DNA from 2 places in the Paenibacillus puldeungensis genome. Region 2 is predicted to be linked to the other one. Evidence: predicted binding sites of a transcription regulator. Region 2 holds the regulator's gene; the other holds the start of a gene.
The links. Region 2 encodes Rex, which represses fermentation and respiration genes when NADH is low (regulators of the CRP and FNR family bind a similar motif). Its sites were predicted from a motif close to TTGTGAAATATTTCACAA; they were not measured.
Positions count from the first base shown of each region.

Region 1: a site for Rex is predicted at 1,522-1,539, ahead of ACFQ3W_RS15655 (flavocytochrome c). Genes of this name have one in related genera too.

Region 1 covers NZ_JBHTLM010000011.1:79,080-84,879, reverse strand. Annotated here, with positions in the region: gene ACFQ3W_RS15655 (flavocytochrome c) at 1-1,433, opposite strand, end outside; gene ACFQ3W_RS15650 (sensor histidine kinase) at 1,645-3,291, shown strand; gene ACFQ3W_RS15645 (response regulator transcription factor) at 3,266-4,060, shown strand; gene ACFQ3W_RS15640 (hypothetical protein) at 4,288-5,349, opposite strand; gene ACFQ3W_RS15635 (HSP90 family protein) at 5,333-5,800, opposite strand, start outside.
Region 2 covers NZ_JBHTLM010000020.1:28,140-33,939, reverse strand. Annotated here, with positions in the region: gene ACFQ3W_RS21050 (cell wall elongation regulator TseB-like domain-containing protein) at 1-1, opposite strand, end outside; gene ACFQ3W_RS21045 (amidohydrolase) at 74-1,372, opposite strand; gene ACFQ3W_RS21040 (redox-sensing transcriptional repressor Rex) at 1,362-2,039, opposite strand; gene dinG (ATP-dependent DNA helicase DinG) at 2,049-4,910, opposite strand; gene ACFQ3W_RS21030 (tetratricopeptide repeat protein) at 5,085-5,717, opposite strand.

The sequences.
Region 1 (5,800 bases), on a different contig from region 2:
ATCGTTTTGGCTTTGTAGAGCACGCCTTGCTTGATCATTTGATCATATTCGTCTTTATGAACTTCATTGGTTTTGCCGATGTCCGCAATCTTTTGGTTCCACAATTGATAGGTGTAACCGCCAGGTTGGGCCAGAATAGCTTTGGAAATGACGTCACGACGTTCCAACTCTTCCACGAAGCGTTTACCTTTTTGGTTAATCAGGATGGCGCCGTCGAAGCGAGAGTCAGCAACAAGGGAAATCACACCTGTTACTGGATTACAAACCGGGTACGTTTGGATATATTTCATATTCGTCAGCTCGGCCCCAACGGCCTCCGCCATAACGATCCCGTCTCCAGTCGATCCTGGCGAATCGGTGGACATATATTTTTCATCCATTTCGGGATTATACTTCTTGCGCATTTCAATATTGGAGCCGAAGCCGCCGGTAGCAAGCACGACACCCTTGTTGGCATGGAACGTAATTTTGTCGCCAGTACTGGATGTTGCGGTAACTCCGGTAACTTTTCCCTGGTCATTCGTTAATAACGTTTCGGCCTTCATGTTGGTTTTGATCACGATTTTGTCCGTATCGGCCTTAGCTTTGAGCTTGGTGATCATTTCGGCACCTGTTTGACCTACAGGAATCAAAGCCCGCTGCTTGGAGTGTCCGCCGAACTGGAACAGGTGATCCGGAAGGAATTGAACCTTAATGTCGTCGCGCAGCCATTCCGCAGAAGCGAGCGCATTGTCAGCCAAGATGCGAACCATCTTAGGCGTACCCAGATTGTCTCCGCCCTTCATTGTGTCTTCATAGAACAAATCTGCGGAATCGCCAGTGATTCCGAGAGCACGCTGAACCCAGTTATTCGGAGCGTTCATCTCACCGCCTGAGATCAGGGTATTCCCGCCTACAGTCGGCATTTTTTCCAGAATAACGACGCTCGCCCCCGCCTTTTTGGCCTCAATGGCTGCGCTGAATCCCGCACCTCCGGCGCCGATTACTACAACATCATAGGTTTGATCGGCTGCTTCCTTGGTTTTTTGCGTGTTTGAAGCTGCGCCCGCTGCTGCGAGTGTTAGACCGGATTTTTTAATAGCGTTCCGGATCGCTTCAAGATAGCCCTTGCTTGTAACGGTTGAACCGCTGATCACATCGACCTCCGGGCTATTCGCAGTCATAACATTCTCTTTAAGCTGCTTAAATACAGGCTCGGCTAGCACTGGATTTTCTTTTTGTTCCATAACTTTAATGTCCGTTATTTTGTTGTCCGAGAAGGATACCTCGACTTTGATATCCCCATGCTTTCCTTCTCCAACTCCCTCCATAACTACTGTCCCGCCAGTGCTGGAGTTGGTGGCTAAAGCTTTTCCGCCGAAAGCCGACAAAGTCATCATGAGACATACGATCAGCAAAATCGGTAATAGCTTTCTTGCGCGAGTACTCACCATCTTCTCTAATCTCCTTTAAAAAGTAATAATTGTGCTAGGCCGTTTGATGGAAATCTTGTATGATAGGCCTGAACATGAATGGGAATTCATGTGAAATTATGCACAATGTTTATTATAGAGATGACATGTCTCGATGTATTTGCACATTCCGGTCTTTTTTTGTCTTTTTCGGGCTTCATGAAAAAAATACATATGGAGGCTTTGATAATCAATGCATTCCATTCAGCGCAAAACGATACTTTATGCGGGCGGCTGCTTTATGTTATTGTTCGTTGCACTGCTTGTCGCTATTTACATGGAAATGAATCATACCGTTGTTCCTTTGAACAGGAGTCTAACGCAACAGGTCGTCAACGCACGGAGCGATCAGATCAATGATTGGTTCAACCAGCGCATCGATGAGATTGACATGCTTGCATCACTGGCTTCGGATCATCAATGGACGAGAAAAGAGCTGCTCCAGGAAACTCGTAAGCTGGAAGCAAAAAAGAAAGAGGAATATGAGTCAATCCGCGTGGTAGACTCCAAGGCCAATTCCTGGTCCCTAAATGATCGGCCCTTCTCAATTCTAAACAGGCATTACTACCGGAATATGATCGATTCCAAGGCCCGGTATGTGGTAAGCAACCCGATCATTTCAAAGGCAAACGGTGCGGAGATCGTCGTTATTTTATATAGGGTGAATCCAGCTGTAAATCAAGAAGTCGTCTATATTGCAGCCGCAGTCTCTACTGATAAGGTGAAGGAGATCGCGCAGGATATCGCCTTGTACGACCAATCTGGGCAACTGATTGTCAACCACAGCGTCCTAGCGAACGGCTCTACGAGCCAAATACATAAGATAAAAGATGATTCAAACGAGGAGGTCAGTTTGTTTAAGGCTCCGATTCAAAGTGTGCAGGGATGGAAGCTGGTACTTAAGGTGCCGAACTCGCAGCTGTCGCTAGCAGTCATGAAGACCCAACGAACGGCATTGCTGGTAGGCGTCCTGATCGGCGGTGTATTTATAGTTCTGCTTACCCTGCTCGCATCGTCCATCATTCGACCGATTCAATCCTTACGCCTGGTGATGAAAAAAGTGCAGGAAGGCGACCAGGCTATCCGTGCCGATGAATCCCGCAAGGATGAAATCGGCGATCTGGGACGAAGCCTCAACGAAATGCTCGTTCAGCTGTATCGTTCAGAGCAGGAGAAGAAGGAGATCGAGCTCAAGCTTGTTTACGAGCAGATAAAGCCGCATTTTTTATACAATACACTGGACACGATTCAGTGGATGGCACAAGATTACGGTGCAGACAATGTCGTGGAAATGGTTGAGGCATTGAGCACTTATTTTCGACTCGGCCTAGGCTCCGGCAGCCTCTATATTCCCCTGGAGCAGGAGTTTTACCACATCGAGAGCTATCTGCATATTCAATGCGTGCGCTATGAGGATATCCTCGATTATGAGCTTCGCTATGATGAAAAACTGCTTCGACACAAGGTAATCCGGTTTATGCTTCAGCCGCTTGTAGAGAATGCCATCTATCACGGGATTAAGCCTTTAGGAGATCGGAAGTATACGATTTCTATCCTCGCCTATGAGGAGGCTCCATATATCATCATTCAGGTCGAGAATAATGGGGCCATGATCCCGACAGATAGGCTGGAGCAGATCAATCATGCGCTGCAAGAGGACAAGTATAATAGTTCCGCCACAGGCTTTGGATTGTACAGCGTCAATCATCGTATTCGACTTGCGTTTGGAGATGAATACGGACTTACGGTATGTAGCGGAGGTGGGGTTACAAAGATGATTGTCAAAATTCCTTTGAATTGGGAGTGGAATGAGGATGTGGAAGATCATAATCGTCGATGATGAAAAGATCATTCGCAAAGGGCTAAAACAATTTATCGAGGAAAGCCCTTATCCATTTGAGGTCGTCGGCGAAGCTAAAAGTGCCGGTGAAGCACTACATCAGCTGGAGATGGCTCCTCCACATGTTTGTTTTGTTGATATCGGTATGCCGAACATGAATGGATTGGATATGATCAGCCTCATGAGAGAGCGGTGGCCCTCGGTCATTGTCGTCATTATCAGCGGCTATGACAACTTCGAATATGCGCGTCAGGCAGTACAGTTGCAAGCGTTCGACTATGTTTTAAAGCCGGTACCTAAGAGCGATTTGAATAAGCTCTTGGACCGCTTGGATAAACATCTGCAGGAAAAATTACCCAATGAATGGAGTGCCGGCAGCATAGCTCAGGAGCAAAAGCCGCTAGCCCATACGGGGGATGGAACGGTGCTCGTTCATAAGGTGACGGAGTTTATTGACAATCACTATCAGGATCCCGAGCTGTCCATTGGCCGCATCGCCTCCTTGTTCCACATTAATCCGACTTATCTTAGCAAACGGATGAAGCAGGAAACCGGGAAATCGTTCATGGACTACATAACGGAGCTAAGGATCTCAAAAGCGAAGGAAATCTTGGTAGATATCAATTCAAACATCAAAATCGGGGATTTGGCCATTAAGGTAGGATACAAGAACCAATACTATTTTAGCCGGATATTCAAAAGCAAGGTTGGCTACTGCCCGCTCGACTATAAAAAGTATCAGCCTACCGGATCGTCGGAGCGGAGTTGATTCCCCAAATGTTGTATTTTGCGCAACAATTGCAGGCATAAGTGAAGCATATTTAAGCTATTGTTGTATTCCATACAACAATTTTGCGAGTTTCACAAGAAAGAGGGCCAATTTGTTGTACACTATACAACAATTGGCCCTTTGGCTCTTCTTGTATAAGCATAATGTTGTATGATATACAACATTGGCCATTTAAGAGGACCATGCTAGTTTTAGAAAAACTTCTACTAGGAAAGTAAGCTATTCAAGTAATCGCTATGATAGCTGTTACCATTCCGTCTATCAAACTGAGCAGCAAGCTTTCGTGCCTCTTCTTCATAAATGGCCGCTAATTGCTCGACGTCCTCCCTAGCGCCGAAATACGGGAATGACGCTGGAAAACGGATGCTGATTCTCTCGTTTTCCTGGGATAGGCGTTTGAGCAGAGCTGCTGCAGGTCCGTAGAAAAACAGCCGGTCGAGCGGACTTTCATGGTCGATCGCCAGCGGTGCGAACTCTTCGAACACTTCAAGACCCCTGATCGGATCTGTATGTTTCAAATACGATATCAAATACCCGGCCGAATTGATAAAGTCACGATTGCCACGAATAAGTCGGTAGCCTTTACGCGCCAGGTCCTCCGCTTCTTTCAAACGGTCCGCCCGATACAGCGGCAGCAAAATCATCGGATAGGTAGCATGCGGAACCGCAGCACATCTCATCTTGCCGTCCATCATCGGCTTTGCTGCTGCAATAGCTTTTTCATCTTTGCCTGCATTTGTGTAGTATTGAACGAGTATATTTTGCTCGCAAGCGATGCAGTCGCTTAAATCATCGCGTTCTTCTGCTTGAGCTTTGCGCAGATGATCCTCCGCATGCTCCAAATTTCCTGTCATGACCTCCAATGTAAATCGGTAGTAATGGTAGAGGCGGTCGCTATAGCCCTCAGCTTTCACCCGCCGCTTCATATCCTCCAGCAGGTCCTCAATTTGCTTCATGCTAATCTCGGGAAAGGAGGTAATATTGTCCAAAATCCACTTGTATGACCAAAGCAGATCGTACATTTCATCCATGAAAAGCTCCGGATCTTTGTCGTATTGGCCAAGCTGCCAGGAGAAGGCCACCAGCGCTTTTTTGGGATAGCCACTAAAGGATGCCACTTCAACCAATTCTGAGCGAGCCTCAAATCCCTGCTCAATATCTCCGGCAGCATCGGCCACCCGGATCGCCTGCTCCAACAGTTCGATTTTTGCCGGACCGTTAGGTAATTCTGTGGCTTCCTCCATCAAGCTTTCAAAATCCATCATCATTATCCTTCCTCTCCGTTTGTGGTGTTCCGGCTGACAAGCCCCAATCGATAAAGCGCAAAATTCCAAGATTCAGCGCTGCCATCTCCTGCCGATTCATCGGATAATGCCCCATCATTAGCGCATTGACATAGAGCATCTCTACGGCGGCAACAAGCATAGAGCTCTCGGCAGAGCTAAATATACGCGATACGACCGGATTGTCCAGGTTCAAATACAACGTTGAATAGGCGGCTTCCTTATACGCAGAGCCTAGCGTATTCAGTATGGAGGACAACTCAGACGAACTGACCTGCTCGGCGGCCTCCAGAGAGCGAAGCTCCGAAGATTCCTTGGATAAGGTAAATAGAGAAGGCAATTCTACCGGTTTAAACCGTTTAAGCTCAACCTGACAGCGGAATCGCTGCAGTGCAGCATCGGCGTGCCGTATATTTTCATAATATTGCAGGCGCTC
Region 2 (5,800 bases):
ACCTTCTCTTCCTTTCTCCGAAGTAGGCAGTCGAACCCGCCAGATTGAAGCTGCGGATACTGCCAACTGTAATCTAGCGAGCTAGCAGACCTTCAAATGCTGCCTGAGCCTCGAAGCGAACCTTCTCTTCATCCAGCGTGAGGCAGGCCCCGTGTTTAACCACCTGCTTGCCGTTAATCCATACATGCTCGACATCCTTCGGACCAGCGGAATAAACGACATGGGAAATGTAGTCCGTTTTCGGCAGAAAATGAGCTTGCTCCGTATTCAGCGCGATGAAATCCGCCTTCATCCCAGCAGCCAGCCTGCCTGTGTTTTGCATGAAGAGCGATTTCGCTCCATACTCCGTTCCCATTTTGAGAGCTTCTAATGCTGGAACTGCGGTAGGATCGCCGGAAACACCCTTATGAATCAGAGCAGCCAACCTGATCTCCTCAAACATGTCGAGATTGTTGTTGCTCGCAGCGCCATCCGTGCCCAGTGAAACAACGACCCCTTTGCTTAATAGCTCCGGAACACGAGCCACACCGCTGGCCAGTTTCAGGTTGCTACCCGGATTATGCGAGACGGCAACATGATGTGCAGCTAACACGTAAATTTCCTCGTCCGTCAAATGCACGGCGTGCGCCAGCAAAGTTGGACGCGAGAACATCCCAAGTTTGCGCAGATGCTCTACAGGCCGAGCCCCATAGTCCTTGACATTCTGCTCTACTTCCGCAAGCGTCTCCGACATATGCGTATGCATTGGAAGATCCAGATCATGTGCCACCTGAACAAATTTCTCGATGTAGTCAGGCGGGCAGGTGTAAGGAGCGTGCGGCGAGATCATAGTCGTGATCCGTCCATCCGCTTTACCGTGCCAATCGCGGGCGAAACGGATAGCCTCCTGCAGCTTCTGATCCTGAACTTCAGGAGGACAAAGGCCGATCACCCCTCGCGTCAATACGGCGCGAATCCCCGATTCTTCAACGACCTTAGCCACTTGGTCCATATGGTCATACATGTCGAGGAACGTCGTTGTTCCGCCTTTGAGCATTTCCAGTACGGACAATGCTGTTCCGGCATAAACATCTGCCCCCGTAAACTTGGCTTCCATCGGCCACATCTTTTCCTGCAGCCAATTTTGAAGCACCATATCATCTCCGTATCCACGAAGAAGAGACATCGCCGCATGGCCATGCGTATTTACGAGCCCAGGCAGGAACAGCAATCCTTTGCCATCAAATGTTTCGGCCCCTTCTACGCCTTCCGGGCGCTGTTCACCAATGTAAGTGATCGTATCCCCTTCCACAAGCATATATCCGCGAACGATGGTACAATCTTCCTTTAACACGGCAAACGTACCATTCTTAATCAACCACTTACGACTCATAACTTACCGGTTCCTTTCCATCCTCCAAATAATAAGCCAAGCTTAACAAATCCGTTGTAAAGTCAGCCGCATGGATTCGAACTTCCGGCGGAACCTTTAATACCGTCGGTGCAAAATTCAAGATAGCTCTAATTCCAGCCTCAACCAATTGATCAGCAACGCGTTGAGCCTCAAAATCCGGGACTGTAATAATTCCGATGCGGATGTTATTAGCCTTGACCATGTCGCCTAGATCATCGATGGGCTGAATCGTAATATTGTTAATTTGCTTGCCGATCTTCTCAGGCGAAGCGTCAAAAACGGCCACGATCTTCATGTTATCTTTTAAGTATGCATTATAGTTAGATAGTGCTTGACCAAGATTACCAGCACCCACCAAAGCAACATTGATTTGCTGGTCTAAATTCAAAATTTCTTGAATTTTCTCGATCAGATAAGCGACATCGTATCCAATGCCTTTTCGCCCGAAATCGCCGAAATAAGCGAGATCCTTACGAATTTGCGCCGGATTGAGGTCCAGCTTCTGGCCAAGTTCTTGCGAAGAAACCGTAGGTACCTCGCGGCGGCTCAGTTCATTCAGAAAACGCAGGTATACCGGCAATCTGCGAACGACAGCATCCGAAATTTTTTCTGATTTCATACTTTGTTTCCCCCTATTCTGGCGCAAGATTGAGGACTATGATTGTTCCTCAGGATTCAACCATTCCGATATGCGTGGAACCATTTGACCAAGCGGCATATGCTCCATCTTCGGACCTGGCAAAGAGTATAGAAAATATTTTCCGTAATATGATTCCAAGATGCGCGTATCATACACGATCACGATTCCCCGATCCTGTGAGGTACGGACGAGTCGTCCAAATCCTTGCTTAAAACGAATGACAGCCTGAGGCACTGACAGCTTCATAAAAGGATTTTTCTTCTCCTTCTGCAGCCGTTCGCTCTTTGCCTCCACAAGTGGATGATTCGGCGGCTGAAAAGGTAGACGTACAATCGCTAAGCTCGTTAAAGCCTCACCGGGAATATCTACTCCTTCCCAGAAGCTGCTCGTTCCGAGCAATACCGAAGCATCCTGTCCCTGAAACCGACGGGTCAGCTTCGTACGGCTGCCGCTGTCCATGCCTTGTCCTATGACGGTGATCCCTTCCGCGGACAGCAGCTCCTTTAGTGGGTCGTAAACCTGGCGGAGCATGCGGTAAGACGTAAACAGTACGAGCATGCGTCCCTTCGTGGCGATGGCTGTATCCGCCAACGACCGAACCAGCGTGGTGACGAAGTGATCATCACCAACGCTTCCTTTGACGCTAGGAAAATCCCTCGGAATGACCAGCAATGCCTGATCCCGGTAGTTAAACGGTGACGGCAGCATCGAGGTGATCAACCGATCCTCGGAGGCCGCTTCCTGCAGCCCCAATTGCTCGATCATGTACTGAAACGATTTGTCAACCGATAAAGTTGCCGAGGTCATGACCACGCTTTTCTTACTGTCGAAAAAATACTCCTTCAGTTGGGCGCTCACATCAATGGGAACAGCATACATTTGCAAAGACCGGCTGCGATAGTTTCCGTTACCCTCCATCCAATAGACGGTATCTTCGCCATCTAATTTCATGAAGAAGCGCAACGCCTCGCGTTCGGTTCCCAAGTCCTTAAGCAAACCGCTGATGTCGGTCAGCAAGCTTTCCGATCCGATATCGTCCTGCTCTTCCCTGATTTGACTGAGCAGGCGTTCTCCTTTGCGCAGCACGTCCCCAAGCGAGACATAAATTTGGTTCTCCAGCGCAGCCAGCGTGTCCCAATCCTTCGGCTTCTTATGCGGCAGCAGCCGAAAAACGAATTGACCAGGATCTCCAGGCGCAGCATCACTGCGTTCCGGCATAAGCGTGAACAGCAACTCGTTTAGCTTGTCCCAGGTCTCTTTCACATCTACAAGCGTAGGATAAAAGCTGTCAATAACGGAGCACCACTCAGCCGACTTTTCGTTTACCGAGCTTTGCAACTGGATACGCAAATTCGGAAACTGGCCTGTCTTACTATCTTTGAATAGGCGGGTTAAGGTGTGAATGACTGTAAAATACTTCATATTAATCCCTAAATGTTTGCCCGCCACATCCTCCAGGTGATGTGCTTCATCGATGACCAGACGCTCATAGCCCGGAAGCAGTTGATGACCTGCCTGAATGTCCGTAAACAATTTGGAATGATTCGTGATGACCACATCCGCCACACCGGCTTCGTGCTTCGCCCGGTGGTAGAAGCATTTTCGAAACCACGGACACGAACGACCTAAACATGAATCGGACTCGCTTGCGACTGTCTCCCAAAAATCATTTCCGCGATTTCCTAAGTTAAGCTCCTCGTCATCACCGTTTATCGTTTGTGTCAGCCACACAATCATTTGTGCAGCCGTCATCACCTCTTCTTTTGGCGTTGTGAAGTCTCTTCTGTTTATTTTATGTTCAAATTTACGCAGACACAAATAATGTTGTCTTCCCTTAAATACAGCCGCCAGAAAAGGAAACGGAACGACCTCGGTCAGCAGTGGGATATCTCGCTCTCTAAGCTGCTCCTGAAGGTTAATCGTATGTGTACTTACCATAACCTTCTCATCCTGTTTAACGCTATGATATATTGCAGGAAGTAAGTAACCTAACGATTTTCCGGTCCCTGTTCCAGCTTCTACCAAAAGATGTTTGTCCTCGTCAAAGGCCTTCATCACTTCATGAAGCATCATGTTCTGCGCTTCCCGTTCCTCATATTGCGGCAGGCGCTCACGCAGACGTTCACGTACCTGATCCATAAACTGCTCGAAGGTGATATCCTCCAGCGGATTGTCCAAAAGCGCATTTCGAGGCGTTTCGATATCCATCCAATCCTCAGCTTGCAGCGCAAATTGACGATAGTACGTAAATCCGCCTTCATTCGGATTTGCCTCGCGTTCCTTTTCCTGAAGCAACGCATCAAAGAACCAACCTAAGTCGCTGTCCTCGCCGGCAAACAAATCCACTAATCGCTGTATGGTCAGAAGCGGTAGGCTTTCACATTCTTCAAGGCACTTCAAAAAAATGAGCGCCGTTGCCAATGCATCACTGTCGGCCTGATGTGGACGATCGTGCTGCACATCAAACTCCGCCGCCACCATGCCAAGCTGATAAGACATGAGTGATGGAAACATGATTTTCAAGAAATCCATCGTATCAAGAATCCTGCCCGTAAAGGGCAAATAACCCGTTTTGTCCAATGCACTTTGCAAATAGTTGAAATCAAAGGCTACATTGTGCCCGACAAGTACGACATCATTCAGAAGCGGAACCATCTCCATCATCACTTCGTCTAGCTCCGGAGCATCCTTCACATGCTCTTCCGTGATCCCGGTGAGCCCGGTAATAAACGGAGGGATCGGGATACTAGGCTTAACGAAGGAGTTATACACCTGAGAAATCGTCCTATCCGGTTCTATAATCGCAAGTCCCACTTGAATGATTTCATCAAAGGACTGATTGCCTGTAGTTTCAAAATCGAGCACTGCATATTTCATTTGCGTATATAAGTCCCTTTCATTCCAGTCTACATTACAGCATAACAGAAGAATGCCAATTTGAAAATTAATACAATATCTCTATGTAAATTACATCACAAACAAAACGAGCGATGCGCCGCACTTCCTGCGGATGATCGCATCGCTCAGCTGACATCTACGACTCCAATATAATTACAATAATGACGTCAGTTCGTTGCTGTAGATCAGTTTCCCCTTACTGTTTAGACATGCCTCTAAGTTAGCTAAAGGCTCCGGAAGGGAAGGATCACTGTGATAAGCTAACGTAAAAAATTCTTTTGCCTTGGTAAAAGTTCCTTTTTGAGCTTCGATGCAGCCTAATGCATTGTAAATTACCGAACGCATTCGCTTATTTGTCGCAACCCTAAGCACCTGCTTGAAATGCTCGGTCGCTTCATCGCTTTGTTCCAGATGCATGTGGCACATCGCCAGATAAGTCCGACCAACCATACTTTCAGGAAACTGCTCAAGCAACTGCTGGAACTGCGGCAACGCCTCAGAAAACATCAGCAGCTTATAATACCCTTGGCCTTTGATGAATGGGACTGAGTCCATTTCGGGTAGCACTGGCATATCCTGTATGTCAATGTTTCCAATGTTTTGGCGCAGCACACCCATCTTCTCCTCAAAACAAAGCCATTCCTCAATAATTCCGTCGCTCATATGCTTGAGCAAACGCCATTTGTGTACAAGGTCCTGCTTTTGATCACCTTGGGCTACCGGATACTTACGGGAAATTTCGTCCAACATCTCATTCATTTCCGCAAAAACATGCTGAAACATCATTCACATCCCACCCTTAACGAAAATGAAATCAGTCCGAGCCTTAACTTCATTTTTTGTTTTGGACGGCCTTTTCATTCCCTTGA